3 regions of the Halomonas koreensis genome follow, and region 3 is predicted to be linked to each of the others. Evidence: predicted binding sites of a transcription regulator. Region 3 holds the regulator's gene; each other region holds the start of a gene.
What was found. Region 3 encodes sigma-54, which starts transcription at its own class of promoters, with help from an activator protein. Its sites were predicted from a motif close to TGGCACNNNNNTTGCTNT; they were not measured.
Positions count from the first base shown of each region.

Region 1 (9,960 bases), on a different contig from region 3:
TCGTCCTCGGGCAGCAGGTCGAGCTTGTTGAGCACCAGCCAGCGCGGCAGCTCGGCCAGCGTCGGCGAGAACTCGCCGAGCTCGTGGGCGATGGCCTCGGCGGCCGCCACCGGGTCGGACTCGTCGAAGGGCGCCACGTCGACCACGTGGAACAACAGCCGGGTGCGGGTCAGGTGCTTGAGGAAGCGCAGCCCCAGGCCGGCCCCCTCGGAGGCGCCCTCGATCAGGCCGGGGATGTCGGCCATCACGAAGTGCTCGTGCTGGCCGAGCTTCACCACTCCCAGGTTCGGCACCACAGTGGTGAAGGGGTAGTTGGCGACCTTGGGCTTGGCCGCGGAGACCGCGCGAATCAGCGTCGACTTGCCGGCGTTGGGCAGGCCCAGCAGGCCGACGTCGGCCATCACCTTCATCTCGAAGCGCAGGTGACGGCGCTCGCCCTCGGTGCCCGGCGTGGTGCGCCGGGGCGCCCGGTTGGTGGACGACTTGAAGTGGATATTGCCGAGCCCGCGGCGGCCGCCCTGAGCCACCGGCACCACCTGGCCGGCCTCGGTGACGTCGGCGATCACCTCCAGGGTGTCCTCGTCGATCACCGTGGTGCCCACCGGCACCTTGACGTGCAGGTCCTCGCCGGCGCGGCCGCTCATCTGCCGCCCCTGACCGGGCTGGCCGTTCTGCGCCTTGTAGAAGCGCTGGTACTTGAAGTCGATCAGGGTGTTGAGGGCATCGTCACCGATCAGGTAGACGCTGCCGCCATGACCCCCGTCGCCCCCGTCGGGGCCGCCCTTGGGCACGTACTTCTCGCGGCGGAAGCTCAGGCAGCCGTTGCCGCCCTTGCCGGCTTCCACGATGATCGAGGCTTCGTCGACGAACTGCATCTGTCACTCTCCTGGCGGCCATGCCGCCATGATACAAGAAGGCCCCGCCATGGCGGGGCCTTCTCGCTGCAGGTCCGGGCGGTCTCAGGCGGAGACGACGCTCACGAACTTGCGGTTCTTCGGACCCTTGGTCTCGAACTTGACCACGCCTTCGTCCAGGGCGAACAGGGTGTGGTCCTTGCCGATACCGACGCCGGCGCCGGCGTGGAACTTGGTGCCGCGCTGGCGGACGATGATGTTGCCCGGGGTCACGGCCTGACCGCCGAACAGCTTCACGCCGAGGCGCTTGGATTCGGAATCGCGACCGTTACGGGTGGAGCCGGCTGCCTTCTTGTGAGCCATTGCAAATACCTCGCTCGTTCAGGGGGAACTGACGCTTACGCGGAGATCCCGGTGATCTTGACTTCGGTGAACCACTGACGGTGGCCCTGACGCTTCATGCTGTGCTTGCGGCGACGGAACTTGATGATGCGGACCTTCTCGCCGCGGCCGTGCGCGACGATCTCGGCGGACACCTTGGCACCGTCGACGGTCGGGGCGCCGACCTTGACGTCGTCGTCGCTGCCCACCAGCAGGACCTCATCGAACTCGATGGTGTCGCCGGTCGGCACTTCCAGCTTCTCGAGCTTGAGAGTCTGGCCTTCCTGAACGCGGTACTGCTTGCCACCGCTCTTGATAACTGCGTACATGCTCGTCTCTCCGGTACTCATCGGGGTGGGCTCTTCATCGACCTGCTTCGAGTGGCGCCCCTTTCGGCAACCATCTGGCAGGGAGCGAGATGAGTGGGTCGCGGATTATAACCGCAGGATCCGCGCCATACAAGCCGCCGCCCACCCCGTCGCCGGGCGGCGACAAGGCGCCCCTCACCCGGGCGCCCCGCGCCTTGACGCCCCACGGGGGGCCCCATAGCATGGCCGACAATCCCGGCCGGCGCCCGCCCCGCGCGACGCCCGCCACCTCCACCCTTTCGCCGATGTCGCCTCCATGCCTGCCAACCCTTCGTCGCCCAAGCTCGAGACCGCCGTCCCCGCCACCCCCATCCATGCCGTCGTCGCCGAGGACTTCAGCGCCGTCAACCGCACCATCCTGGCGCAGCTGGCCTCCCGGGTGCCCCTGGTGGAGACCATCGGCCAGTACATCATCGAGAGCGGCGGCAAGCGGCTGCGCCCGCTGCTGGTGCTGCTGGCCGCCCGCTCGCTGGGCTACGCGGGCGACCGCCACGTGACCCTGGCCACGCTGATCGAGTTCATGCACACCTCGACCCTGCTGCACGACGACGTGGTGGACGAGTCGCACATGCGCCGGGGCAAGGCGACCGCCAACGACGCCTGGGGCAACGCCCCCTCGGTGCTGGTCGGCGACTTCCTCTATTCGCGCTCCTTCCAGATGATGGTGGACGTGGGCTCGATGCGCATCATGGAGGTGCTCTCGGCGGCCACCTGCACCATCGCCGAGGGCGAGGTGCAGCAGCTGACCAACGTCGGCAACCCCGACGTCGACGAGGCCGCCTACTTCGAGACCATCCAGGGCAAGACCGCCATGCTGTTCGAGGCCGCCTCCCACAGCGGCGCCATCCTCGCCGAGGCCACGCCCGAACAGGAGGCCGCCCTGCGCGACTACGGCCGCTACCTGGGCCTGGCCTTCCAGCTGGTCGACGACCTGCTCGACTACCAGGGCGACGCCGAGGCCATGGGCAAGAACGTCGGCGACGACCTGGCCGAGGGCAAGCCGACCCTGCCGCTGATCCAGGCCATGGCCGCCGGCACCGCCGAGCAGGCCAAGGTGATCCGCCAGGCCATCCGCGAGGGCGGCCTGGAGCGCCTCGACGAGGTGCTGGCCATCGTCGACGAGACCGGCGCGCTCGACTACACCCGCGCCCGGGCCGAGGAGATGTCCGCCAAGGCCCTGGCGCAGCTGGACGCCCTGCCCGCCTCCCCGTATCGCGAGCGCATGGCCGACCTGGCCCGCCTGGCGGTGGAGCGGCAGACCTGATCGCCCCGACAGGCAAAGGGGCTTGCGTCCCGGCGACGTTTGCGTATAATGCCCATCCGTCGCCGGCACACAAGGCGAAAAAATCGGAGTATAGCTCAGCTTGGTAGAGCGCTGCCTTCGGGAGGCAGAGGTCGTAGGTTCGAATCCTGCTACTCCGACCACCGAATCCCCAAGGGCCCCGCGAGACATCGCGGGGCCCTTTTCGTTGCCCTGCGCTCAGCCCCGCGCCACCTTGACCGCCGTGCCAGTGGCCACCAGGAACAGCATCGACTTGCCGCCGCCGGAGATCTCGCTGTAGTCGAGGTCCACGGCGATCACCGCGTTGGCGCCCAGCGTTTCGGCCTCGCGGCGCAGCTCGTCCAGGCAGGCGATGCGGGCGTCGCGCAGGGCATCCTGGGACGACTTGTTGCGGCCGCCGAAGAAGTCGCGCAGGCCGGCGAACATGTCCTTGAAGACGTTCATGCCGAACACGCACTCGGCGGAGACGATGTCGAGATGCTCGGTGACGCGGTAGCCCTCGAGGTGCGAGGAGGTGGTCAGCAGCAGGCGGTCGGACATGGGCGGTTCCCTCTTCTCAGGATCAACAGCGGCCGGCGCCACGGCGGTGCCGGCGAACCTCCTCAACGTAGGCGGCGCCCCCGTCCCGCGCAACGCCGGACGCGCCACGCGCTCAGGCATCGCGCCCGATGCGCAGGCCGTGCTGTCTGAGCTTGCGCACCACGCTGGGCTGGCTGATGCCGAGGCGCTCGGCGATGGCATAGGTCGAGGGCAGCTCGCCGCACAGCGCGGCCAGGATCTCGCGCTCGATGCGCGCCAACGCCGAGCGCAGCGTCTCGCCGTCGCCCAGCGGCGTGGCTGCGCTCGCCTCGGCATACGCCGGCGAGCCGGCCATCGTGGCCGACGGCGCCGATGCTTCCCCGGCAGCCCGGGCCCGGATGACGTCATCACCGGCCGCCAGCCAGGCCCGCTCCAGCCAGTTCTCCAGCTCACGCACGTTGCCCGGCCAGTCGCGGCCCATCAGCTCCTGCCAGACGTCGCGGCCCATCAGCTTGTCACGCCCGTAGCGGGCGTTGAGGCGCCGGAGCTGCCGCTCGACCAGCCCGGGGATGTCCTCGCGGCGCTCGCGCAGCGGCGGCAGGGTCACGGGGATGACATTGAGGCGGTAGTAGAGGTCGAGCCGGAAGCGGCCTTCCTCGACGCCGCGGGCCAGGTCCTGGTTGGTGGCCACCACCAGCCGGAAGTCGACCCGCCGGGGCCGGGTGTCGCCCAGCCGGGTGACGGTGCCGTCCTGGATGACCTTGAGCAGCTTGGTCTGCATGGCCAGCGGCAGCTCGCCGATCTCGTCGAGGAACAGGGTGCCGCCCTCGGCCTGCTCCAGCAGGCCCGCCTTGCCGCCCGGCGCAGCCCCGCTGAAGGCGCCCTGGCGGTAGCCGAACATCTCCGACTCGAACAGGCTGTCCGGGATGGCGCCGCAGTTGACGTCGATGAAGGGGCCGTCGTGCCGGGCGCTCCAGCGATGCAGCTGGCGCGCGAAGGCGGTCTTGCCCACCCCCGACTCGCCGAGCATCAGCACCGTGGCATCGGTGGGCGCGACCCGCTTGAGCAGCCGAGCCACCTCGCGCATCACCTCGCTGCGCACCTCCAGCTCGCCCAGCTCGGCCTCCAGGCGGGCTTCCTCGCCGCCGCCGCGACGCAGGTGATCGCTGAAGCGCCGTTGCAGCAGGGCGTACTCCTCCTGGAGGAGCTGCAGGTCGGTGAGATCCATGGAGCGGCTGACCACCGCGGCCAGCCGACCGGCCTGGAACACCGGATGCGCCTGGGCGATGACCCGCCGGCCGGTGCCGGTCTCCTGCATCAGCTGCGCCGGACGGCCGGTGCGCATGACCTCCAGGCTGATCGACGGCTTCAGCACGCCCTGGGCCTCCAGGGCCTGGACGGTGGTGCGGCACAGGGCCTCCCGGGACATGCCATAGACCGCCGCCGCCGCCGGGCTGACGTCCCGCACCCGGCCGTCGGCGTCGACCACGAAGAAATGGTCATGGGCGGTCTCGATGATGGTCTGCAGGATGCGGCTGTCGAGTTCGCTCACGGGCCCTCGCCTCGATGCAGGAATGAATCACTGATACAGCAGTGTATCACCCAAGCGACCCTGAGCGATTCATTATTGCATCGACCCAGAAAAACCCACGCCGTATCAAGCCTCTAAAGATGGCACGCTTCCTGCTAGGGAAGACGCAGGACATTCCCCTGACGACGGAGCCCGACAGATGAGCGACTTCAACCAGCCCCTCGGCGGCAACGAGATGCCGCGCTTCGGCGGACCGGCCACCATGATGCGCCTGCCCACCCAGGACACGGCCGCCGGCCTCGACGCGGCCTTCATCGGCGTGCCCATGGACATCGGCACCTCCAACCGTCCCGGCACCCGCCTGGGCCCGCGCCAGATCCGCGACGAGTCGCGCATGCTGCGCCCCTACAACATGGCCACCCGCGCCGCCCCCTTCGACAGCCTGCAGGTGGCCGACATCGGCGACGTGCCGATCAACACCTTCAACCTGCCCAAGAACCTCGACATCATCACCGACTTCTACGACGAGGTGCTGTCCCACGGCTGCGTGCCCCTGACGCTGGGCGGCGACCACACCCTGACCTGGCCGCTGCTGCGCGCCATCGCCAGGAAGCACGGCCCGGTGGGCCTGATCCACGTCGACGCCCACGCCGACGTCAACGAGCAGATGTTCTGCGAGGAGGTCGCCCACGGCTGCCCCTTCCGCCGCGCCCAGGAGGAAGGACTGCTCGACGCCGGTCGCGTGGTGCAGATCGGCCTGCGCGGCACCGGCTACGCCGCCGACGACTTCGATTGGTGCCGCGACCAGGGCTTCCGCGTGGTCACCGCCGAGCAGTGCTGGTACCAGTCCCTCGAGCCGCTGATGGCCGAGGTCCGCGAGCAGATGGGCGACGGCCCGGTGTACATCTCCTTCGACATCGACGGCCTGGATCCGTCCGTGGCCCCGGGTACCGGCACCGTCGAGATGGGCGGCCTCACCTCCCAGCAGGGCCTGGAGATCGTGCGCGGCGCCCAGGGCCTCAACGTGGTCGGGGGCGACCTGGTCGAGGTGGCCCCGCCCTACGACACCAGCGGCAACACCGCGCTGATGGGCGCCACCCTGCTCTACGAGATGCTCTGCGTGCTCCCCGGCGTCAAGCACCGCGACTGATCCCCGCCGACGCACCGGCCCGGCAGGGCCGGGCCACACCCATTACAAGACCAACAGGGAAATCCCATGGCCGACTCCTTCGACACGACCCTCGCCAGCCATGCCGCGCCCTTGAGCCGCGCCGGCCTGCTGAAGTTCCTGATCCCCTCGCTGCTCGGCATCTCGCTGTTCCTGGTGCCCTTCTCGACCGGCGACACCATCAACATCGGCATGGGCCTGATGGCCGACGGCCTCAAGGCGCTGCTCGGCGACGCCCTGCCGGCCATCGCCACGGTGGTGCTTTGCCTGTCGGTGCTGCTGACGGCCTACGTCAAGCTGGCCCGGCCCGCCTGGGCCCGCGAGGGCGCCCTGCACGAGCTGTTCGACGTGGCCCCGCTGTGGCTGGCCATGCGCGGCCTGGGCGCGGCGTTCGCGCTGATGACCTACTTCCAGGTCGGCCCCGAGGTGGTCACCGCCTCCTTCACCGGCGGGGTGATGCTCAACGACCTGGCCCCGGTGCTGCTGACCTTCTTCTTCTTCGCCGCCATCCTGCTGCCCTTCCTGGTCGACTTCGGCTTCATGGAGTTCATCGGCAGCCTGGTGCGCACGCCCTTCCGCCGGATCTTCGGCCTGCCGGGGCGCAGCGCCATCGACGCCACGGCCTCCTGGATGGGCTCCGGCACGGTCGGGGTGCTGATCACCACCCAGCAGTACGAACAGGGCTTCTACAACGTCCGCGAGGCCTCGGCCATCGCCACCAACTTCTCGATCGTCTCCATCGCCTTCGCCCTGCTGGTGACCAGCTTCATCGGCATCAACCACCTCTTCATCCCCTTCTACCTGACCGTGGTGGTCGCCGGCCTGGTGGCCGCGGTGATCGTGCCGCGCCTGCCGCCGCTGTCGCGCAAGCCGAACACCTATCACGAGCCGGCGGGCTGCCGGATCGCCGAGGAGAACACCGGCGACCAGAACCTGCTGCGCTACAGCCTGGGCATGGCGGTGGCCCGTGCCGAGACCGCGCCCGGCCCGCTCAAGCTGGCCCGGCTCGCGCTGTTCAACGTCGCCGATATCTTCTTCGGCCTGCTGCCGCTGGTGATCGCCATCGGCACCGTGGCGCTGGTGCTCGCCGAGTTCACGCCGCTGTTCACCTGGCTGGCCACGCCCATGGTGCCGGTGCTGGAGTGGATGCGGATTCCCGAGGCCGAGGCCGCCGCCCCGGCGACCCTGGTGGGCTTCGCCGACATGTTCCTGCCGGCGGTGCTGGCCAGCGACATCGAGAGCGAGCTGACCCGCTTCGTGATCGCCTGCCTGTCGCTGACCCAGCTGATCTACATGTCGGAGATCGGCGCCCTGCTGCTCAAGTCGAAGATCCCGCTCAAGCTGTGGGAACTGGTGGTCATCTTCCTGCTGCGCACCGCCATCACCCTGCCGATCATCGTCGTGATGGGCCACTGGCTGGTCGGCTGAGGGGATCCCCATGAACCGCGAGAGCCTGAACCCTGAGAGAGCAACGCCCATGACCTGCGCCCAGCTGCTGATCCGCCTGCTGCGCGACGCCTACGGGGTGGAGACCGTCTTCGGCATCCCCGGGGTGCACACCATCGAGCTCTACCGCGAGCTCGCCGGCGGCGAGGCCAGCGGCCTCCGCCACGTCACGCCGCGCCACGAGCAGGGCGCCGGCTTCATGGCCGACGGCTACGCCCGGGCCACCGGCAAGCCCGGGGTATGCTTCATCATCACCGGGCCCGGCATGACCAACATCGCCACCGCCATGGCCCAGGCGCTGGCCGACTCGGTGCCGATGCTGGTGATCTCCAGCGTCAATCGACGCGACACCCTGGGCCGTGGCCAGGGCCGGCTCCACGAGCTGCCCAGCCAGCAGCAGCTGCTGGCCGGGGTGTCGCGCTTCAGCCATACCCTGCTCGACCCGGACGGCCTGCCCGAGGCGCTGGCCCGCGCCTTCGCGGTGTTCGAGGGCGCGCGCCCGGGGCCGGTGCACATCGAGATTCCCATCGACCTGTTCGACGCCCCGGTCACCCCGCCGCGTCGCGTCGCGCGCCCCGCCCTGGCCAAGGCCACCCCGGATCCCGGGGCGCTCGCCGAGGCCGCCGCCTGGCTGGAGGACGCCTCGCGTCCGCTGGTGCTGCTCGGCGGCGGTTGCGTGGACGCCCCCGAGGCCGCCCGCTCACTGGTCGAGTCGCTGGACGCCCCCGCCGTCACCACCATCAACGCCAAGGGCCTGCTGGGCCGCGACCACCCGCTGGACCTGGGCGCCAACGCCTCGCTGCCGGCGGTGCGCGAGTTGGCTCACGACGCCGACGTGGTGCTGGCCATCGGCACCGAGCTCGGCGAGACCGACTACGACGTGGTGTTCGACGACGGCTTCGTGCTCGGCGGCCGGCTGATCCGCATCGACGTGGATGCCCAGCAGCTGGCCCGCAACCAGGCCGCCGACCTGGCCCTGGTGGCCGACGCGGGTTCGGCCCTCGAGGCCCTGGCGGCGCGCCTCGCAGGCCCCCGTCGGGCTCGCGGCGGCGCCGAACGCGCCCGGGCCGTGCGGGAGGCCCTGGGACTCGAGCGGGATCCGGCCTTCGCGCCCTATGCGCCGCTGTTCGAGACCCTGCGCGAGGCCCTGCCCGAGGCGATCCTGGTCGGCGATTCCTGCGCCACCACCTACGCCGCCAACCACCTGGTCGCCCAGCCGGCGCCGCGGCGCTTCTTCAATGCCTCCACCGGCTACGGCACCCTGGGCTACGGCCTGCCGGCGGCCCTGGGCGCCAGCCTCGCCCGCCCCGACCTGCCGGTGGTGGCGCTGGTCGGCGACGGCGGCGTGATGTTCACCCTGCCGGAGCTGGCCTGCGCGGTGGAGGAGCGCCTGCCGGTGGTGATCCTGCTGTGGCACAACCAGGGCTATGAGGAGATCCGCCGCTTCATGGACGACGCCGGGGTCACCCGCCTCGGCGTCGACATCCAGGCGCCGGACTTCCCGGCCGTGGCCGGCGGCTTCGGCTGCCCGGCCGCCCGCGTCGCCGACCCCGGCGAGCTGGCCGAGGCCCTCGCCGCCCGCCCCGCCGACGGCCCGCTGCTGATCGAGGTCGACGCCGCGGCCTGGGCCGAGGCCGTCGCCCATGCCTGATTCCGGATTCGGAGCCTTATCGTGCAACGACTGACCGAGCAGTTTATCGACAATCACTGGATTCCCTCCCGGGGGAAGCGATCCCTGGCGGTGACCGATCCCTATCGCCAGTGCCGGATCGCCGAGGTCACCACCGGCGCCCCGGCCGACGTCGACGCCGCGGTGGCCGCCGCGCGCCGCGCCCTGCCCGACTGGCAGGCGCTGGGCGGCAGCCACCGGGCCGATTACCTGGAGGCCTTCGCCGAGGCCCTCGTCGAGCGGCGCGAGGCGCTGATGCGCCTGTCGGCCACCAATAACGGCAAGGCGCTGGCCGAGGCCGGCATCGACCTGGACGACGCCATCGCCTGCTACCGCTACTACGCCGGCCAGGCCCGGGCCCTGGAGGCCCGTCAGGGCCGCCGCGTCGAGCACGCCATGGACGGCGTCGAGGCGCATGTCTACGAGGACCCGGCCGGCGTGGTCGGCCTGATCACGCCCTGGAACTTCCCGCTGGTGACCAGCGCCTGGAAGCTCGCCCCGGCGCTGGCCGCCGGCTGCACGGTGGTCTTCAAGCCCTCCGAGGTCACGCCGCTGCCCGAGCAGGCCGTCGCCGAGATCGCGCTCGAGATCGGCCTGCCGGCCGGGGTGCTCAACCTGGTGCACGGCGACGGCGAGGGCATCGGCGCCCCGCTCACCGCCCACCCGGGGGTGGACAAGCTGTCCTTCACCGGCAGCAACGCCGTGGGCGAGAAGGTCATGCGCGCCGCCGCCGAGGGCGTGC
Region 1 is NZ_JARWAK010000012.1:78,261-88,220, reverse strand. Features, by position in the region: gene cgtA (Obg family GTPase CgtA) at 1-875, opposite strand, end outside; gene rpmA (50S ribosomal protein L27) at 960-1,217, opposite strand; gene rplU (50S ribosomal protein L21) at 1,253-1,564, opposite strand; gene ispB (octaprenyl diphosphate synthase) at 1,860-2,867, shown strand; tRNA gene QC818_RS13885 (tRNA-Pro) at 2,952-3,028, shown strand; gene QC818_RS13880 (YbjQ family protein) at 3,084-3,425, opposite strand; gene QC818_RS13875 (sigma-54 interaction domain-containing protein) at 3,538-4,956, opposite strand; gene speB (agmatinase) at 5,135-6,085, shown strand; gene QC818_RS13865 (YjiH family protein) at 6,152-7,531, shown strand; gene QC818_RS13860 (5-guanidino-2-oxopentanoate decarboxylase) at 7,581-9,200, shown strand; gene QC818_RS13855 (aldehyde dehydrogenase family protein) at 9,222-9,960, shown strand, end outside.
Region 1: the regulator sigma-54 is predicted to act here: its motif matches at 5,077-5,094, upstream of speB (agmatinase).

Region 2 (9,960 bases), on a different contig from region 3:
CGAAAGAGCCCGCCGGGAGGGCGGGCTCTGGTGCGTGCGGCGTGACGCGTTTACTTCTTCTTGGCGCGCTTGCGCTCGTTCTCGGTGAGCAGCTTCTTGCGCAGGCGGATATGGTTGGGGGTGATCTCCACCAGCTCGTCGTCGTCGAGGAACTCGATGGCCTGCTCCAGGGTGAAGCGCACCGGCGGCGTCAGCACCAGGTTCTCGTCGTTGCCGGAGGCGCGCATGTTGTCGAGCTTCTTGGCCTTGGTGGGATTGACCACCATGTCCTCGGCGCGGCTGTTGATGCCCACCAGCATGCCCTCGTAGACCTCGGTGCCGTGCTCGATGATCAGCTTGCCGCGGTCCTGCAGGGCGAACAGCGCATAGGCCAGCGCCTTGCCGCTGACCATGGACACCAGCACGCCGTTGCGGCGCTCGACCGAGGCGTCCGGCTTGAGCGGGCCGTAGTGGTCGAAGCGGCTGGTGAGGATGCCGGTGCCGGAGGTCAGGGTCAGGAACTGGCCGCGGAAGCCGATCAGCCCGCGCGCGGGGATGATGAAGTCCAGGCGGACCCGGCCCTTGCCGTCCGGGTGCATGTTCTTGAGCTCGCCCTTGCGGTAGCCGAGCTCCTCCATGATGGCGCCCTGGTGCTCCTCCTCGCAGTCGATGATGACTTCCTCGTAGGGCTCCTGGGGCTCACCGTCGATCTCGCGGATGATCACCTCGGGCCGGCCCACCGCCAGCTCGAAGCCCTCGCGGCGCATGCTCTCGATCAGCACCGAGAGGTGCAGCTCGCCGCGGCCGGAGACGATGAACTTCTCGGGGCTGTCGCCCTGCTCGACGCGCAGCGCCACGTTGTGGATCAGCTCCTGGTCGAGGCGATCCTTGATGTTGCGGCTGGTGACGAACTTGCCGTCCTTGCCGGCGAAGGGCGAGTCGTTGACCTGGAAGGTCATGGACACGGTGGGCTCGTCCACGGTCAGCGCCGGCAGCGCCTCCACGGCGCTCGGATCGCACAGCGTGTCGGAGATTGCCAGGTCCTCGATGCCGGTGATGCAGATGATGTCGCCGGCGGAGGCCTCCTCGGTCTGCACCCGCTCCAGGCCCAGGTGGGTCATGACCTGGCCGATCTTGCCGCGGCGGGTGTTGCCCTCCTTGGAGACCACGGTGACCTGCTGGTTGGGCGTGACGCTGCCGCGGGTGATGCGGCCCAGGCCGATGACGCCCACGTAGCTGTTGTAGTCCAGCGCCGAGATCTGCATCTGGAAGGGCGCTTCCAGCTCGACCTTGGGCGGCTCGACGATGTCGACGATGGCCTGGAACATCGGCGTCATGTCCTCGGTCAGCTGGTCCGGCTCGGGGCCGGCCACGCCGTTGAGGGCGGAGCAGTAGATGATCGGGAAGTCGAGCTGCTCGTCGGAGGCGCCCAGGTTGTCGAAGAGATCGAAGATCTGGTCGATGACCCAGTCCGGGCGCGCGCCCGGGCGGTCGATCTTGTTGACCACCACGATCGGCTTGAGGCCCTGGTCGAAGGCCTTCTGGGTGACGAAGCGGGTCTGCGGCATGGGGCCGTCGACGGCGTCGACCATCAGCAGCACCGAGTCGACCATCGACATCACCCGCTCGACCTCGCCGCCGAAGTCGGCGTGCCCGGGGGTGTCGACGATGTTGATGTGGTAGTCCCGGTCGTCGGGACCCTGCCAGCGGATCGCCGTGTTCTTGGCCAGGATGGTGATGCCGCGTTCCTTCTCCTGGTCGTTGGAGTCCATGATGCGCTCCTGCCCCTCGGCCTTGCGGTCCAGGGTCCCGGACTGCTGGAGGAGCTTGTCGACCAGGGTGGTCTTGCCGTGGTCGACGTGAGCGATGATGGCGATGTTGCGAAGATTCTCGATCACGACGGGATCCTGCTGGGAAAAGTGGGCCCGCATTATAGGGTCAGGACCCGGCCGCTACCAGCCTTGTGGCGGAGGAAGCCGTCGCGGCCCCGTTCGCCGCGAGATATTGCACCTGTTTGGTGCATTTGTGGCGCGTCGTGCTGCATCGCGGGGCATTCTGCGGCGCCATGCTGGGGCATGCCTGGGGGCGCGACGCGGCACGATTCGTGGGCGGCTTCTTTTTTTCCGTTTTATGGCAGCGGGTTATCGTGTTGACTGCGCGGTGTGCGGAAAACCTGGCATGCGACCTGCATTGAACGGGACAGTGCCATGATGATGCATGGCGTCGTGGGCAGGCCGCCCGCGGCATGCTACAACGTCGGCTGGACACACCCGCGACCGGCGACCCGTAACACGCATTGCCATCTCAGCTATCCAGTGGAGGATCCCATGTCCGAGAAGACGCTCGCCCTGATCGAAGAACACGACGTGAAGTGGATCGACCTGCGCTTCACCGACACCAAAGGCAAGGAGCAGCACGTCTCCATTCCGGCCCGTGACGTGGACGACGAGTTCTTCGAGAACGGCCAGATGTTCGACGGCTCCTCCATCTCCGGCTGGAAGGGCATCAACGAGTCCGACATGATCCTGCGTCCGGACGACGGCACCGCCTTCCTCGACCCCTTCACCGAGGACGCCACCCTGGTGCTGCGCTGCGACATCATCGAGCCGGCCACCATGCAGGGCTACGAGCGCGATCCGCGCTCCATCGCCAAGCGCGCCGAGGCCTACCTGCAGTCCACCGGCCTGGGCGACACCGCCTTCTTCGGACCCGAGCCCGAGTTCTTCATCTTCGACGAGGTGCACTGGAAGGCCGACATCGAAGGCGCGATGTACAAGATCACCTCCGAGGAGGGCGCCTGGGCCACCGACCGCCAGGTCGAGGGCGGCAACCTGGGCCACCGTCCGCGGGTCAAGGGCGGCTACTTCCCGGTGCCCCCGGTGGACAGCTTCCATGACATCCGCAGCGCCATGTGCAACACCCTGGAGGCCATCGGCCAGAGCGTCGAGGTGCATCACCACGAGGTGTCCAACGCCGGCCAGAACGAGATCGGGGTGAAGTTCAACACCCTGGTCAAGAAGGCCGACGAGGTGCAGGAGATGAAGTACGTGATCCACAACGTGGCTCACGCCTACGGCAAGACCGCCACCTTCATGCCCAAGCCGCTGGTCGGCGACAACGGCAGCGGCATGCACGTGCACCAGTCCTTCTGGAAGGACGGCAGCAACCAGTTCGCCGGCGACGAGTACGCGGGCCTCTCCGAGATGGCCCTCTACTACATCGGCGGCATCATCAAGCACGCCCGGGCCCTGAACGCCTTCACCAACGCCTCCACCAACTCCTACAAGCGACTGGTGCCGGGCTTCGAGGCGCCTGTGATGCTGGCCTACAGCGCCCGCAACCGTTCCGCCTCCATCCGCATCCCCTACACCGCGAGCCCCAAGGGCAAGCGCGTCGAGGCCCGCTTCCCGGACCCGACCGCCAACCCCTACCTGTGCTTCGCGGCGATGCTGATGGCCGGCATCGACGGCATCAAGAACAAGATCCATCCCGGCGATGCCATGGACAAGAACCTCTACGACCTGCCGCCGGAAGAGGGCAAGTCCATCCCGACCGTCGCCGAGAGCCTGGACCAGGCCCTGGCGGCGCTGGACGCCGACCGCGCCTTCCTGACCGAGGGCGGCGTCTTCACCGACGAGATGATCGATGCCTACATCGAGCTGCTCCAGGAAGACGTCGAGCGCCTGCGCATGACCACCCATCCGGTCGAGTTCGACATGTACTACAGCTGCTGAGGCCGCGGCGCCCCGGCGCCGCCCTCCGGCACATCAAAGGCACGCCTTCGGGCGTGCCTTTTTCGTGATGCCTCGCATTTCACCGGGAAACGGCCGGCCAACCCGGCGGCGGGTGGGGAGGCTAAGCGTTAGCGCATCCGCCATGACCCGGTTCGGCGCTCTTCGCAATGTAGCGTGACACCGTTGAGGTTCGTAGGAGCGCTGCTCCGCAGCGCGATCCGCCGCGTCAGCGGCGGCAGAGCGGGGCACCACCGAGGAGGCGGATGTCTGGGGCGCCTGCGGCGCCTTTCGCGCAGCAAGCTGCGCTCCTACGCAACCCGTCGCACCCTGCCCTGACGCTGGTCAGTGGAGCAGCAAATGCCCGCCGATGCCCAGCGCGAAGCCCAGCACCGCGCCGAGCGGCGGGCCCCAGTGGCGCTCGAGCCGGGCCTGGGGCGCCAGGTCCTGGAATACCGAATAGAGGATGCCGCCGGCCGCGAACAGCATGATCGCCGCCACCGCCGCCGGGTAGTCGGCCAGCCACCAGTAGCCGCCGAGGCCGGCCAGCGGCCCCAGCCAGGCCATGGCGAAGAACAGCCCGAGCAGGCGGCGGTTCGAGTAGTCGGTGGTGCCGTGGAGCTCCCGGTAGGCGTTGAAGCCCTCGGGCAGGTTCTGCAGCGCCATCAGCAGGGCCAGCAGGGGGCCGCCATGGCCGCCGTAGGCGAAGGCCGCGCCCAGCGCCAGGGCCTCGGGCACGAAGTCGGCGAGCATGGCGGCGAGCTGGCTGGCCGAGGTGCCGCTGCGGTGGAGCAGGATATCCAGCCCCATGAAGGCCAGCCCGCCGGCCAGGAACCAGCCCAGCGCCGGGGCCATGGCCAGGTCGCCGAGGCTGTCCGGCACCAGCACCAGGGCCACCGCCGAGAGCAGGGCGCCGCCGCCGAAGGCGATGATGCCGTGGCGCAGCTCGGTCTCCAGCCAGCGAGGGCCGATACGCTCCTCCAGGGCGATCCAGCCGCCCAGCGGCATCGCCATGCCGGCCATCAGGGTCAGGGTCGCGACCGTCTGCCATGCGTCCATGCGGAATGCTCCTCGCCTCGTGGTGTCCGATGGCTATCCTATCCGCATCCGCCGGGGGCGCGCAGGGGCATTCCGTGGCGGGCCCGGGCTGGACTAGACTCGGACGAGCCTTCGGCCTCGGCGCCGCCCGGCTCTTGCGTCACTCGCCGAGTGTTCGGGCAGCGCCTAGGCTGAAAGCATGATGGCGCCCTGCGGGCGTGCGGACGTCGACGATCCTGGGAGAGACGCATGAAAACGGCAGTCGTGTTACTGACTCTGGGCCTGACGCTCAGCCTCTCGGCCGGTGCCGAGACCATCTATCGCAGCACCGATGCCCAGGGCAACGTCATCTTCACCGACGATCCCGGGGCGGGCGGCGAGGAGGTGAATCTGGCGCCGCTCACCGTGGTGCCGGCCCAGGCGCCGCAGGTCGAGGGACTGCCGGTTCGCGGCCAGGGGCAGGCGAGCCGCCCCCGTGACGATGCCGGGCCCGGCCAGCCCTTCATGCCCTACGACCGTTTCGCGATCGCCTCCCCCGAGCACGAGACGACCCTGCCCACCGGCGCCGCGGGCAATGTCCAGGTGCGCCTGGGCATTCGCCCGGCGCTGCGCGAGGATCATCGGGTGCGCCTGCTGCTGGACGGCCGGGTCAGCCAGTCGGCCATGCACACCGACGCCTTCATGCTCTCCAACCTGAACCGCGGCGAGCACGTGCTCGAGGCCGAGCTGCTCGACGCCAGCGGCGCCGTGCGCCATCGCAGCACGCCGGTGACCCTCTACGTGCAGCGCGCCAGCGTCAACCTGCCCCGCAATCCCAACAACCCGGGCAATTAGCTGCCCCCGGGCCGGCCGCATCCGCCGCCCTGTGCGGACGGCTCCCCGCGGCCTTGTGCCCCGCCGCCGGGGCGTGGCGACGGCCGCTTCGATGCCTTCGACCATGCCGAGCGGGTGAAGCAGGGCAGCGCCTTCCGGCGCGCCGAACGCCTGCGCGGCGAGCGGCCGCCGCCGGAGGCCGACTGATCCACCGCGACGCCGGCCGACGCCTTCCCGCAGTGCGTGCACCAGGTTGGTGCACTAAAATGGTGCACAGTGCCCCCGGATATCGCCGTCATGGCGCCGGCTCGCCGCCCGCTCCATGATGGCGCGCTTCTTGCAGCGTACTCCGGGGCCAGTCGCCACTTCGCTGCCGGGAATGCCTGCATGTATCAACGCCTGATGGAACACCTCACCACCGCCGTGCTGCTGCTGGATGGCGAGCTTCGCCTGCGCTGGATGAATCCCGCGGCGGAGGCGCTGCTGGCGCTGAGCCGCGCCCGGGTCACCGGGTTGGCCCTGCCGGGGCTGGTCGGCGGCGAGGAGGAGATCGGCGAGGTGCTGGCCAAGGCCCGGGACGAATTCCATCCCTTCACCCAGCGCGAGGCGCGCCTGATGCGGCCCACCGGCGAGCCGCTGACCGTGGACTACACCGTCACCCCCCTGGCCCCGGACGAACTGCTGCTGGAGATGGAGCCCCGCGACCGGCTGCTGCGCATCTCCCGGGAGGAGGCCCTGCAGACGCGGCAGGAGACCATCAAGGTGTTGGCCCGGGGGCTGGCCCACGAGGTCAAGAACCCCCTGGGCGGGATCCGCGGGGCCGCCCAGCTGCTGGAACGCGACCTGGACGACCCGCAGCTCGCCGAGTTCACCCGGATCATCGTCGAGGAGGTCGACCGGCTGCGTGACCTGGTGGACGCCATGCTCGGCCCCAACCGCATGCAGCATCGCGAAGCGCTCAACATCCACCGGGTGCTGGAGCGAGTGCGCTCGCTGATCGCCGTGGAGCACCCCGAGGTGGCCATCCGCCGCGACTACGATCCCAGCCTGCCCGACCTGACGGGCGACGAGTCGCAGATGATCCAGGCGATCCTCAACGTGGCCCGCAACGCCGTGGAGGCGATGACCGAGGCGCAGACCCCGGCCCCCGCCCTGGCGCTGCGCACCCGGGCCCGGCGCCAGTTCACCCTGGGCGCCGAGCGCCACCGCCTGGTCTGCGAGGTGAGCATCGTCGACAACGGCCCCGGCATCCCCGAGGCGCTCCAGGAGACGCTCTTCTACCCCATGGTCTCGGGCCGCGCCGAGGGCAGCGGCCTGGGGCTCTCCATCGCCCAGTCGATCCTGCACCAGCATCAGGGACTGATCGAGTGCGATTCCGAGCCCGGCCATACCGAATTCCGACTGCTGATACCGCTGGAGGCATCCCATGACTGAAGCCGCACGCGTCATGGTCGTCGACGACGACCGCGCCATTCGCTGGGTGCTGGAGCGCGCCCTGGCCCAGCCCGACTTGGCGGTCGAGTGCGTGGAGCGCGCCGACCGGGTGCTGGAGCGCCTCCTGGCGGAGCCGCCGGACGTGCTGGTCACCGATATCCGCATGCCGGGCATCGACGGCCTGGACCTGATGGCCAGGGTGCGCGAGGCGCACCCGGACCTGCCGGTGATCGTGATGACCGCCCACTCGGACCTGGACAGCGCCGTGGCCTCCTACCAGGGCGGCGCCTTCGAGTACCTGCCCAAGCCCTTCGACGTGGACGAGGCCCTGGCCCTGGTGCGCCGCGCCGTGGCCCATGCCCGGGAGCGGCAGCGCCCGATCCGCGCTCCCGAGGGTCTGGACACCGAGATCATCGGCGAGGCCCCGGCCATGCAGGAGGTGTTCCGGGCCATCGGCCGGCTGGCCCAGTCGCACATCACGGTGCTGATCAACGGCGAGTCCGGCACCGGCAAGGAGCGCGTCGCCCAGGCGCTGCACCAGCACAGCCCGCGGGCCGGCAAGCCCTTCATCGCCCTGAACATGGCGGCGATCCCCCGGGACCTGATCGAGTCGGAGCTGTTCGGCCACGAGAAGGGCGCCTTCACCGGCGCCACCGCCAGCCGGCAGGGCCGCTTCGAGCAGGCCGACGGCGGCACCCTGTTCCTCGACGAGATCGGCGACATGCCCGCCGAGACCCAGACCCGGTTGCTGCGGGTGCTGGCCGACGGCGAGTTCTATCGGGTCGGCGGCCACACCCCGGTGAAGGTGGACGTGCGCATCATCGCCGCCACCCACCAGGACCTGGAGGACCTGGTCGACGACGGGCGCTTCCGCGAGGACCTCTTCCACCGCCTCAACGTCATCCGCATCCACCTGCCGAAGCTCGCCGACCGGCGCGAGGACATCCCGCGCCTGGCCCTGCACTTCCTGGCCGAGGCCGCCAAGGAGCTGTCCACCGACGTCAAGGTGCTGACACCCGAGGCCGAGGCCCACCTGACCCGCCTGGCCTGGCCGGGCAACGTGCGCCAGCTGGAGAACACCTGCCGCTGGCTGACGGTGATGGCCTCGGGCCGCGAGATCCTGGTGGAGGACCTGCCGCCGGAGCTGCGCGACGGCGACCCGGGTGGCGCCACCGGCGACTGGCGGGCCGCCTTCCGCGACTGGGCCGACCGGGCGCTCGCCGCCGGCCATACCCACCTGCTGGAGGAGGCGGTGCCGGACTTCGAGCGCATCCTCATCGAGACCGCGCTCAAGCACACCGGCGGGCGCAAGGGCGAGGCCGCCGAGCTGCTGGGCTGGGGGCGCAACACCCTGACCCGAAAGCTCAAGACGCTGCTGCCGGAGATGGCGGAGGATTAAGGGCGAGGTGCCCCCTCTGGGGTCGGCAAGGGGGGGTAGGAGCGCAACTTGTTGCGCGATGGGTTTTTTCGACCTCCGGGCCCAAGCCGGGCGCCTGCGGCGCCTTTCGCGCAGCGGAGCTGCGCTCCTACACGGCGCGGGGCCACCCAAGCCCCGAGAACCTGCCGGGCGCCGGGCGGCGTCGGGGTGGTAGGAGCGCAACTTGTTGCGCGATGGGGGGCAACAAGGATCGGGCGCCTGCGGCGCCTTTCGCGCAGCGAAGCTGCGCTCCTACACGGCGCGGGGCCACCCAAGCCCCGAGAACCTGCCGGGCGCCGGGCGGCGTCGGGGTGGTAGGAGCGCAACTTGTTGCGCGATTGGGCTTTTTCGACCTCCGGGCCCAAGCCGGGCGCCTGCGGCGCCTTTCGCGCAGCGAAGCTGCGCTCCTACACGGCGCGGGGCCACCCAAGCCCCGAGACACCTGCCGGCGGGCGCCTGGCGTCGCCAGGCATCCGGGTGGCTCGCCCATAAACGAGGGGCGCCGGCCTGGCCGGCGCCCCTCGCACTTTCCGGGCTCGTCCGCGGTGCGGGCGGTCCGGTCAGCCGCGCTCGAGCGGCCGGGTGCGGGCCTCCAGCCAGGCCAGGGCCTCGCCCTCCAGCTTGGGGGCGAGGCGTTCGCGAACCTCGGCGTGGTAGGCGTCGAGCCAGTCGGCCTCGGCGGCGTCGAGCAGCGAGACGTCGATCGGCCGGGTGTCGATGGGACACAGGGTCAGCGTCTCGAAGCGCAGGAAGTCGCCGAACTCGCTCTCTGCCGCCGGGCGGTTGGCGGCCAGGTTCTCGATCCGGATGCCCCACTTCCCGGGGCGATACACGCCGGGCTCGATGGAGGTGATCATGCCCGGCTGCATGGCGGTGTGCGGCGCCGCCGGTGCGGACCAGGCGATCACCTGGGGTCCCTCGTGGACGTTGAGGAAGTAGCCCACGCCGTGGCCGGTGCCGTGGCCGTAGTCGCGGCCGCTGGCCCACAGCGGCGCCCGGGCGATGGCGTCCAGGTGCGGCGAGGGAATGCCGCGCGGGAAGTGCGCCCGGGACAGGGCGATGGTGCCCTTGAGCACCCGGGTGTAGTCCTCGCGCTGGGCGTCGGAGATCTCGCCCACCGGCACCACCCGGGTGATGTCGGTGGTGCCGCCGTGGTACTGGCCGCCGGAGTCGATCAGCAGCAGGCCGTCGCCGGCGATGCGGGCGTGGGCCTCCGGGGTGGCGTGGTAGTGGGGCAGGGCGCCGTTGGCGTTGAAGGCGGCGATGGTGCCGAAGCTGCGGCTGACGAAGCCGGGGCGCCGCGCCCGGGCGGCGGTGAGCCGCTCGTCCACGGTCAGCTCGGTGACCGCCTCGCCGCGCTCGAGCGCCGCCTCGAGCCAGGCGAAGAATTCGCACAGGGCGGCGCCGTCCTCCTCCATGGCCTCGCGCACGTGGGCCAGGTCGGCGTCGCTCTTGCAGCCCTTGGCCAGGGTGCTGGGCTGGCTGGCCTCCACCAGGGTCACGCCCTCGGGCAGCGCCCGGCGGGTGCCCAGGGTCAGCTTGGCCGGG
Region 2 is NZ_JARWAK010000019.1:49,013-58,972, reverse strand. Features, by position in the region: gene typA (translational GTPase TypA) at 51-1,877, opposite strand; gene glnA (glutamate--ammonia ligase) at 2,307-3,713, shown strand; gene QC818_RS16920 (ZIP family metal transporter) at 4,056-4,769, opposite strand; gene QC818_RS16915 (DUF4124 domain-containing protein) at 4,998-5,582, shown strand; gene glnL (nitrogen regulation protein NR(II)) at 5,949-6,995, shown strand; gene glnG (nitrogen regulation protein NR(I)) at 6,988-8,394, shown strand; gene QC818_RS16900 (aminopeptidase P family protein) at 8,973-9,960, opposite strand, start outside.
Region 2: the regulator sigma-54 is predicted to act here: its motif matches at 2,154-2,171, upstream of glnA (glutamate--ammonia ligase).

Region 3 (9,960 bases):
CAGCGCAGCTGGCACGAGGGCTGGGTGCTGGAGGACGGCGAGGTCAAGGAGGCCAGCTACAACATCGACGGCGGGGTCGGCGTGCGGGCCATGGCCGGCGAGAAGACCGGCTTCGCCTATTCCAACCAGATCACCGCCGACGCCCTGGCCGAGACCGGCCGCACCGCGGCCGGCATCGTGCGCGGCGGCGAACGGCGGGCGCCGGCGGTGCGGGTCGCGGCCGCCCCGGCGTCCCGCTATGCCGGGGTCGACCCGCTCGCCGGCCTGTCCGCCGACGACAAGATCGCCATGCTCAAGCAGGCCGATCGCGTGGCCCGCGCCGCCGACCCGGCGGTGAGTCAGGTCAACGCCTCCCTGACCGGGGTCTACGAGGTGGTGCTGGTGCGCGCCAGCGACGGCACCCTGGCCGCCGACATCCGCCCCCTGGTGCGCCTCAACGTCAGCGTCATCGCGGTGCGCGACGGCCGCCGCGAGCGCGGCAGCGCCGGCGGCGGGGGGCGCTACGCCATGGCCCGGCTGCGCGACGACAACGCCGCCGAGCGCTTCGCCCGGGAGGCGGTGCGCCAGGCGCTGGTCAACCTGGAGGCCGTGGACGCCCCCGCCGGGCAGATGCCGGTGGTGCTGGGCGCCGGCTGGCCGGGCATCCTGCTCCACGAGGCCGTGGGCCACGGCCTGGAGGGCGACTTCAACCGCAAGGGCAGCTCGGCCTTCGCCGGCCGCCTGGGCGAGCGGGTGGCCTCGCCGGGGGTCACCGTGGTGGACGACGCCACCCTGGCCGACCGTCGCGGTTCGATGAGCGTCGACGACGAGGGCACTCCGGGTGAGTGCACCACCCTGATCGAGGACGGCATCCTCACCGGCTACATGCAGGACAAGCTCAATGCCCGGCTGATGGGCATGGCGCCCACCGGCAACGCCCGGCGCGAGTCCTTCGCCCACCTGCCGATGCCGCGCATGACCAACACCTACATGCGCGCCGGCCAGGACGACCCCGAGGAGATCATCAAGAGCGTCTCCCGGGGGCTCTATGCGGTGAGCTTCGGCGGCGGCCAGGTGGACATCACCTCGGGCAAGTTCGTGTTCTCGGCCAGCGAGGCCTACCTGATCGAGGACGGCCGGATCACCGCCCCGGTCAAGGGCGCGACCCTGATCGGCAACGGGCCCGAGGCCATGGGGCGGGTGTCGATGATCGGCCACGACCTGGAACTGGACACCGGCATCGGCGTCTGCGGCAAGGAGGGGCAGGGCGTGCCGGTGGGCGTCGGTCAGCCGACGCTCAAGCTCGACGAGCTGACCGTGGGCGGAACCCAGTCCTAGCGGAAGAGCGAAGAGGGAAGGGAGAAGAGGGAAGAGCGAAGAGGGAAGGGAGAAGAGGGAAGAGCGAAGAGGGAAGAGAGAAGCCAGGATCGGGGTTCTTCTTCCCTCTTCAAGGCGCGAAGCGCCGTACTTCCAGCGGCGTAGCCGCGCTCTTCCCGCTCCTAGCGGCGAAGCCGCTAGAGTCCGGCTGTATCGCGGATCAGCTTGAACAGCCGGCGGGCGTTGGTCGGCGGCTTGCCCTGGTCGCGCTCGCGGCGGGCGTTGCGGATCAGCTGGCGCAGGGCCTGGCGGTCGACGTCGGGATAGTCGGCGATGAAGGCCTCGACCGCCTCGTCGCCCTCGTCGACCAGACGGTCGCGCCACTTTTCCAGGCGGTGGAAGGCGTGGTCCCGGCGCAGCTGCTCGCGGTCCATCTCGTCGAACACCGCCTGGATGCCCTCGAGGTCCTCGCGACGCATCAGCTTGCCGACGTACTGCATGTGTCGGCGGCGGGCCTCCCGGGCGCGGATGCGGTCGGTCTCGGCGATGGCCGCCAGGAGCTCGTCGGACAGCGGAAAGCGGGCGCGCTCGGCGGGCTTCATGGCGATCAGGCGTTCGCCGAGCGCCTGGAGGGCGTGCATCTCGCGCTTGAGCTGGGACTTGCTGGGCCGCTCGTCGGCCGGAGAGAGATCTTCCTGGGTCATGCCGCGTTCATCCGTCGTGGAGAAAGGCCCAGTATACCAGCCCGCCGCGGCGGGCTGACCATTGCCACATGCTTGAGGATCGGCCCCCGGGCCGATCGACTGAGGAGTCGAGACGATGACACAGGCTTTCGATGCCGCCGCCCAGCAGTCGCTGCTGGAAACCCGTGCCGAGGCGGCGCTGGCGCTGGCCCGCCGGCTCGGCGCCGATGCCTGCGAGGTGGGCGCCAGCGTCGACCAGGGGGTGGGCGTCAACGTCCGCGAGGGCGAGGTGGAGACCGTCGAGCTGTCCCGGGACCAGGGCATCGCGGTGACCGTCTACGTGGGCAGCCGCAAGGGCAGCGCGTCTTCCACGGACGCCGCCGAGGCCTCGATCAAGGACGTGGTCGAGAAGGCCCTGGCCATCGCCCGCCACACCGGCGAGGATCCGGCGGCGGGGCTCGCCCCCGCCGAGCTGATGGCCCGGGAGCTGCCCGACCTGGACGTCCACCATCCCTGGGCGCTGTCCACCGAGGAGGCGATCGACATCGCGCTGGCCTGCGAGGCCGCCGGGCGCGGCATGGCGGGCATCAAGAGCTCCGACGGCGCCGGCTTGTCCAGCGGCGAGGGCGTGCGGGTCTACGCCAACAGCCACGGCTTCCTGGGCAGCCAGCGCGGCAGCCGCCATTCGCTGTCCTGCCTGCTGATCGCCGAGGACGAGCACGGCATGCAGCGCGACTACGACTACACCAGCGCCCGTGACCCGCGCGACCTGCTGGCCCCCGAGGTCGTCGGCGAGAGCGCCGCCCGGCGCACCCTGCGCCGGCTGGGGGCGACCCGGCCGGCCACCGGGCGGATGCCGGTGCTCTTCGACCCGAGCCTGGCCGCGGGGCTGGTCGGCCACCTGCTGGGGGCCATCGCCGGCGGCGCCCTCTATCGCCAGTCGTCCTTCCTGTGCGACCGGCTGGGCGAGACGCTCTTCCCCGAGTGGTTCTCGCTGCAGGAGAAGCCCCAACTGAGGGGCGGCATGGCCAGCAGTCCCTTCGACAACGACGGCGTGGCGACCCGCGACAACGTCTTCATCGACCAGGGGCGCCTGGCCAGCTACCTGCTCTCCGCCTACAGCGCCCGGCGGCTGGGCATGGAGACCACCGGCAACGCCGGCGGCGCCCGCAACCTGCGCCTTGACGCGCCGCTGGAGCGCCAGGAGGCGCTGCTTTCGCGGATGGATCGCGGCGTGCTGGTCACCGAGCTGATGGGGCAGGGCGTCAACGGCGTCACCGGCGACTACTCCCGGGGCGCGGCGGGCTTCTGGGTGGAGGACGGCCGCATCCAGCACCCGGTGGAGGAGTTCACCATCGCCGGCAACCTGGAGGCCATGTTCAAGGGCCTGGCGGGCGTCGGCGACGACACCGACACCCGCGGCAGCATCCACACCGGCAGCTGGCTGATCGACGAGATGACGGTCGCGGGCGGCTGACCCCTTCGGGCAGCTGTAAGCTATAAGCCGTAAGCGGTAAGAAAAAGCGTTGCCACCACAGGCTGGTGGCAACGTCCTGCCTCACGCCTCACGCCTCACGCCTCACGCCTCACGCCTCACGCCTCACGCCTCACGCCTCACGCCTCACGCCTCGCACTTCGCACCTCGCCCCTGTCAGGCCTCCTCGTCGAACCGCGCCTCGAAGAGTGCCTCCAGGGCGTCCAGCACGTCCTCGCCGTCCTCGCCGTCGGCCTCCAGGGTCAGCTCGGTGCCGCAGGGGGCGGCCAGCATCAGCAGCGACATGATGTTGGCCGCGTCGGCCTGCTGCTCCCCGTGATGGACGGTGACCCGGGCGGCATAGGGCTGGCAGCACTGCACCAGGCGGGTGGCGGCGCGGGCGTGCAGGCCGCGCTTGTTGGTCAGGGTGAGGGTTCGGCGGGGCACGGGGTCAGGCATCCTCGTCGTCGGTCGGCGGCGCGGGCAGGGTGAGGTGAACGCCGAGCTCCCGGTGGCGCAGCCGGACGCCGGCCCGGGTCTCGGCCAGGCGGCGCGCCAGGCGCTCGGCCAGGTAGGTGGAGCGGTGCTGGCCGCCGGTGCAGCCGATGGCCACGGTCAGGTAGCTGCGCTGGCTGGCCCGATAGCGGGGCAGCCAGCGCTCGATCCAGGCCAGGATGTCGCCGGCCATCTCGTCGACCACCGGATAGGCTTCCAGGAAGGCGATCACGCTGGCATCGAGGCCGGTGGCATCGCGCAGGCGCGGATCCCAGTAGGGGTTGGGCAGGCAGCGGGCGTCGAAGACGATGTCGGCGTCCAGGGGCACGCCGCGCTTGAAGCCGAAGGATTCCACCGTCAGCGTCAGCCCCTCCGGGCGGTGACCGGCGACCTGGTCGGTGATGCGGCCGCGCAGGTCGTGCACCGAGAGCCGGGAGGTATCGATCAGCAGGTCGGCCAGGTCGCGGATCCCGGCCAGGGCGTCCTCCTCGCAGTCGATCGCCTCGGCCAGGGTCATCTCGCTGTCGCGGGTCAGCGGATGCCGGCGTCGGGTGGCGGAGTAGCGCTCGAGCAGGATGCGGGCGTCGGTGGTCAGGTAGATCACCTGGCAGTGGATCTGGCGCGCGCGGACCTCGTCGAGCAGGTCGGGGAAGCGCTCCAGGGCGTGCGGCAGGTTGCGGGCGTCGATGCTCACCGCGATGGCGCTGCGCAGCGACTGGCCGCCGCTGAGCTCGTCCACCAGGGGGCCGAGGAGCATGGCCGGGAGGTTGTCGATGGCGTAGAAGCCCAGGTCCTCCAGCGCCTGCAGGGCGATCGACTTGCCGGAGCCGGAGCGTCCGCTGATGATGACGAGCTGCATGACGGGGGTCTCCTGGTCGAGCGGCCGGATCAGTCGCGGCTGTCGCTGGGGGCCTGGCGTCGTATGGCCTCGATGAGGCAGTCGTGAAGCTCGCGTTGGCTGCCGGCGCGGCGCAGGGCGCTGCGGGTCTCGGCGTCGTTCATCACCCCGGCGACCTGGCCGAGCAGGGCGAGATGGGCGTCATCGGCCTGTTCGGGCACCAGCAGCACGAACACCAGGTCCACGGGCTCGCCGTCGACGGCGTCGAAGTCGACCGGCTCGGCGAGCTTGAGGAAGCCGGCGATGGGCGCCTTGCAGTGGGGGTTGCGGGAGTGCGGAATGGCGACCCCGTGCCCGATGCCGGTGCTGCCCAGGCGCTCGCGCCCGATCAGCCGGCTGAAGACCTCCTGGCTGTCGAGGCTCGGGGTGTTCTGGGCGATGAAGGTGCTGAAGAACTCCAGCACCCGTTTCTTGCTTCCCCCGGGCACGCCGAAGAGGATGCGCTCGGGGGGCAGGATGGCTTCCAGTGACATGGGTCAGCGGACGCTAGCGGCGCCCTGGGCGCGTGCCTGGGCCTTTTCCTTGTGCTTGACCAGCTGGCGGTCGAGCTTGTCGGCAAGGGCGTCGATGGCGGCGTACATGTCGCCGTCCATGGCCTCGGCATGGAGGTCGGCACCGGCGGCGTGAAGGGTGCAGGCGGCCTGCTGGCGTTCCTTCTCGACGGAGAGCGTGACCTGGACGGTGGTGATGTTGTCGTAGTGGCGCTCCAGGCGAGCGAGCTTTTCCTGCACGTAGTCACGCAGGGGATCGGTCAGTTCCACGTGGTGGCCGGTGAGGTTGACTTGCATGACACGCTCCTTGCTCCTTGGGTGGTGACTCGATTGTAACCCTTTTTGGTGCCATGCAAACCCCCCGTCCGGCGCCCCGCTCAGGGCCGTTCAACGCAGCCGGGCAACGCCCTCAGCGCAGGCGCTTGCGCTGGCTCGAGGAGGGGATCTGCATCGCCTCCCGATACTTGGCCACGGTGCGCCGGGCGACCTCGATGCCCTCCTCGCCGAGCAGGGCCACCAGGCGGCTGTCGGAGAGCGGCTTGCGGGGCGGCTCGTCCTGGATCAGCTTGCGGATGCGGGCGCGGATCGCGGTGCTGGAGTGGGCATCCTCGCCGCCGCCCACCTGGCTGGAGAAGAAATACTTGAGCTCGAACACGCCGCGCGGGGTGTGGATGAACTTCTGGGTGGTGACCCGCGAGATGGTCGACTCGTGCATCTCCACCGCCTGGGCGACATCGGCCAGGATCAGCGGCTTCATGGCCTCCTCGCCGCGTTCCAGGAAGTCGAGCTGGCGGGTCATGACCTCGCGCCCGACGCGCAGCAGGGTGTCGTTGCGGCTCGACAGGCTCTTGATCAGCCAGCGGGCCTCCTGGAGGTGGTCCTTGAGGAACTGGTTGTCCTGGCTCTTGTCGGCGCGCTTGATCAGTGCCGCGTAGTCGGGCTGGATGCGCAGCCGCGGCATGGCCTCGGGGTTGAGCTCCACCTGCCAGCCCCGGGCGGTGTGGCGCGCGATCAGGTCGGGGATCACGTAGTCGCTGTCGCCGCTCGAGAAGGCGCTGCCCGGGCGCGGGTCCAGGCCGCGGATCAGGGCGATCACCCGATCGAGGGTGGCGTCGTCGAGCCCCAGGCGGCGCTTGAGCAGGCGCCGGTCGTCGCCGGCCAGGGCCTCGAGGAACTGGCGCACCAGGCGGCGCGCCTGGGGCAGCAGGGGGGTATCGTCGGGCAGGGCGGCGAGCTGCAGCAGCAGGCACTCGCGCAGGTCCCGGGCCAGCACGCCGGTGGGCTCGAACTGCTGGAGGCGCAGCAGCACGCCCTCGACCTCGCGGTGGGTCAGGCCGTCGAGGCCCTGGGCGCGCAGGCCGTCGCGGAGCTCGTCCAGGGACTGGTCCAGGTAGCCGTCGGCGTTGACGGCATCGATCAGGCTCTCGGCGATGCGCGTCTCGCGCTCCTCCAGGCCGCTCATCGCCAGCTGCCAGGCCAGGTGGCCCTGCAGGCTCTGGCCGGCGGCCTGGCGTTCGAAGTCGGGCCCCTCGCCGCTGCCGCCGGCGTCCTGGAAGGTGTCCGACCAGTCGCTGTCCACGCTGAGCTCCGCGGGGATCTCGTCGGCCCAGTCGTCGTCGGCGGCCTCGCCGACCGCCTGCTCGCCGAAGTCCTCCTCGAGCTCCAGCATGGGGTTGGCCTCCAGGGCCTGCTGGATCTCCTGGCGCAGGTCGAGGGTGGAGAGCTGCAGCAGGCCGATCGCCTGCTGCAGCTGCGGCGTCATGGTCAACTGGGTGCCGACGCGCAGTTGCAGGGATGCCTTCATGGCCATGGGGGGCTCCACTCTCCAGGCGAAGAAGCCCCCACCCTAGTCCCGGCGGCGGCGCGGCGCAAGTCCTGGCCAAGCAATTAGCATGCCACCGGCAAGCGCCATGCCCGTCGCCATTCGTCGACGAAATATCAGTGACTTGCGAAGAAAAATCGAGTCAGAGCCGGAAGTCCTGACCCAGGTAGACGTCGCGCACCTTCTGGTTGGCGAGGATCGCCTCGGCGTCGCCCTCGGCGATGATCTGGCCGTCGCCGACGATGTAGGCGCCGTCGCAGATATCCAGGGTCTCGCGCACGTTATGATCGGTGATCAGTACGCCGATGTGGCGATCCCGGAGCTGGCGAATGATGCCCTTGATCTCGCCCACCGAGATGGGATCGACCCCCGCGAAGGGCTCGTCGAGCAGGATGAAGTCAGGTTCGGTGGCCAGGGCCCGGGCGATCTCGACCCGGCGTCGCTCGCCGCCCGACAGGCTCATGCCCGGATTGTCGCGGATATGGGTGACGTGGAAATCCTCCAGCAGCTGCTCGAGGCGCGCCCGGCGGCCGGCGCGATCCAGGTCGCCCCGGGTCTCCAGGATGGCCATGATGTTGTCGGCCACCGAGAGCTTGCGGAAGATCGAGGCCTCCTGGGGCAGGTAGCCGATCCCGGCCCGGGCGCGCTCGTGCATGGCCGCTCCCGAGAGGTCGCGATCGTCGATGGCGACGCGGCCGGCGTCGGCGCGCACCAGGCCGACGATCATGTAGAAGGAGGTGGTCTTGCCGGCGCCGTTGGGGCCGAGCAGGCCGACGATGCGGCCCTGGCGGATCTCCAGGCTGATGTCGTGGACCACCCGGCGGCGCTTGTAGCTCTTGGCGAGGTGCTGGGCGCTGAGGGTCTTCATGGGGCGTCCTGCTGCTCGGGCTCCAGGGTCATGCGCACCCGCTGGCGCTCGTCGACGCCCTCGGCGTCGGCGCGGGCCTGGACGACCCGGCGGTCGAGGAAGTATTCCAGGTAGCCGCCGTCGAAGGTGTCGCCGCCCTGGTGCAGTTCGGCGCGGTCGATCAGCTCGATGCGTCGCTCGGCCACGTGGTAGACGACGGTGCGGCCCCAGGCGCGCACCGTCGGCTGGTCGGGGGCGGGCTGCTGCTCCAGGTAGGCGCGCTCGCCGGTGGCGGTGGCGCGGGTCAGTCGGCCGGCGTCGTTGCGCTGGATCTCGACCCGGGCCCCGGTCAGCAGCAGGCTGCCCTGGCGGATCCGCACGTCGCCGCGGTAGACGGCGGTGCCTGCGCGGTCGTCCAGGTCTAGGCGGTCGGCCTCCACCTGGATCGGGGCGCTGGCGTCGCCTTCCAGGGCCAGGGCCGAGGGGGCGGCCAGCATCAGGGCGGCCAGCATCAGGGCCAGCAGCGGGGCGAGGGGCGGTCGCGTCATGACTCGGGGTCCTCCTGGGGTTGCGGCGGGTGGTGGCCGCGCACATTGTCGGTCAGCCGGGCGCGGTTGTCATCGAGCCAGGCGTCGAAGCGCTCGCCGCGCATGCGCTGGGGCGGCTGGCTGAGCCGCGCCGGGGTGTCGCTCCAGGCATGGCCGGCCTCGGCGTCGTAGTGGAGGCGTTCGGTCTCGAGCCGCCAGCGCTCCCGGGGGGCGACGAGCCGCGCCTGGCCCTCGAGCAGCAGGGGGGCGCCGCCGGCGCCGAGGCGGCCGCGCCGGGCCGAGGCCAGCCACAGGCGGCCGGCGTCGTCGCGCAGCCGGGCGTCCGGCTCGACCAGCCGCGTGACGTCGTCGACCGGGGTGTGGGTGAGGCGCGGCGTGGTCAGGCGCTGGTGGGCGTGGCCGGTGGCGTCGAAGCGGGTCAGCCGAGCGTCCTCCAGGTAGTAGTCGGGCTCGCCGCGCTGACCCTGGGGCACCGGGCCCGGCGCCGAGGCGTCCCGGCGGTCGAGGGTCGCCAGGCCGCCGCCCAGGACGAGCAGCAGCAGCAGCAGCCAGGTGCGGAAGCCGGGGCGGGGCAGGCGCATGGCTCAGGCCCGGCCGTGGAGGTAGGTGTCCAGCACGGCGTCCCAGTGGCCCTGGGCCTGGAGCAGGGCGTCGCAGATCTCGCGGGCCGCGCCGAAGCCGCCCTCGCGCTCGGTCACCCAGTCCGCCTGCCGACGGATGTAGTCGGGGGCGCCGGGCACGCTGATGCCCACGCCGGCCTGGCGGATGGCCGCCACGTCGGGCATGTCGTCGCCGCAGTAAGCGGCCTGGTCGAGGTCGAGCGCCAGGCGCCGGCACAGCGCGCGCAGTACCGGCAGCTTGTCCTCGACGCCCTGGTGGAGGTGGGCGATGCCCAGGGCGGCGGCGCGGCGGCTGACCATCGGCGAGTCGCGGCCGGTGATCAGCGCCACCTCGATGCCGGCCCGCTGGGCCAGCTTGATGCCGTGGCCGTCCAGGGTGTGGAAGGCCTTGCTCTCGCCGCCGTCGGCGTGGAAGTAGAGGCGGCCATCGGTCAGCACGCCGTCCACGTCCATGGCCAGCAGGCGCACGCGGCGCAGGCGGTCGACCAGGCGGGGGTCCAGCGGGGAGGCATCGAAGGTCATGGGGTCTCCTTGAGTCAGATCACGCCGCTGGCCAGCAGGTCGTGCATGTGCAGGGCGCCCACCGGGCGGTCGTCGTCGTCCACCACCGCCAGCGCGGTGATGCGGCCGTCTTCCATGAGGCGCACCGCTTCGGCGGCCAGGGTGTCGGGCGATACCCGCTTGCCGGGCACGGTCATGACCCGGTCGACGCTCAGGCCGGAGAGGTCGCTGTGCTGGTCCAGGGTGCGGCGCAGGTCGCCGTCGGTGTAGACCCCGGCCAGCCGG
Region 3 is NZ_JARWAK010000018.1:44,800-54,759, reverse strand. Features, by position in the region: gene tldD (metalloprotease TldD) at 1-1,317, shown strand, start outside; gene yjgA (ribosome biogenesis factor YjgA) at 1,494-2,000, opposite strand; gene pmbA (metalloprotease PmbA) at 2,116-3,456, shown strand; gene QC818_RS16600 (HPr family phosphocarrier protein) at 3,631-3,900, opposite strand; gene rapZ (RNase adapter RapZ) at 3,905-4,807, opposite strand; gene QC818_RS16590 (PTS sugar transporter subunit IIA) at 4,837-5,319, opposite strand; gene hpf (ribosome hibernation-promoting factor, HPF/YfiA family) at 5,323-5,634, opposite strand; gene QC818_RS16580 (RNA polymerase factor sigma-54) at 5,747-7,147, opposite strand; gene lptB (LPS export ABC transporter ATP-binding protein) at 7,302-8,027, opposite strand; gene lptA (lipopolysaccharide transport periplasmic protein LptA) at 8,024-8,554, opposite strand; gene lptC (LPS export ABC transporter periplasmic protein LptC) at 8,551-9,135, opposite strand; gene QC818_RS16560 (KdsC family phosphatase) at 9,139-9,696, opposite strand; gene QC818_RS16555 (KpsF/GutQ family sugar-phosphate isomerase) at 9,711-9,960, opposite strand, start outside.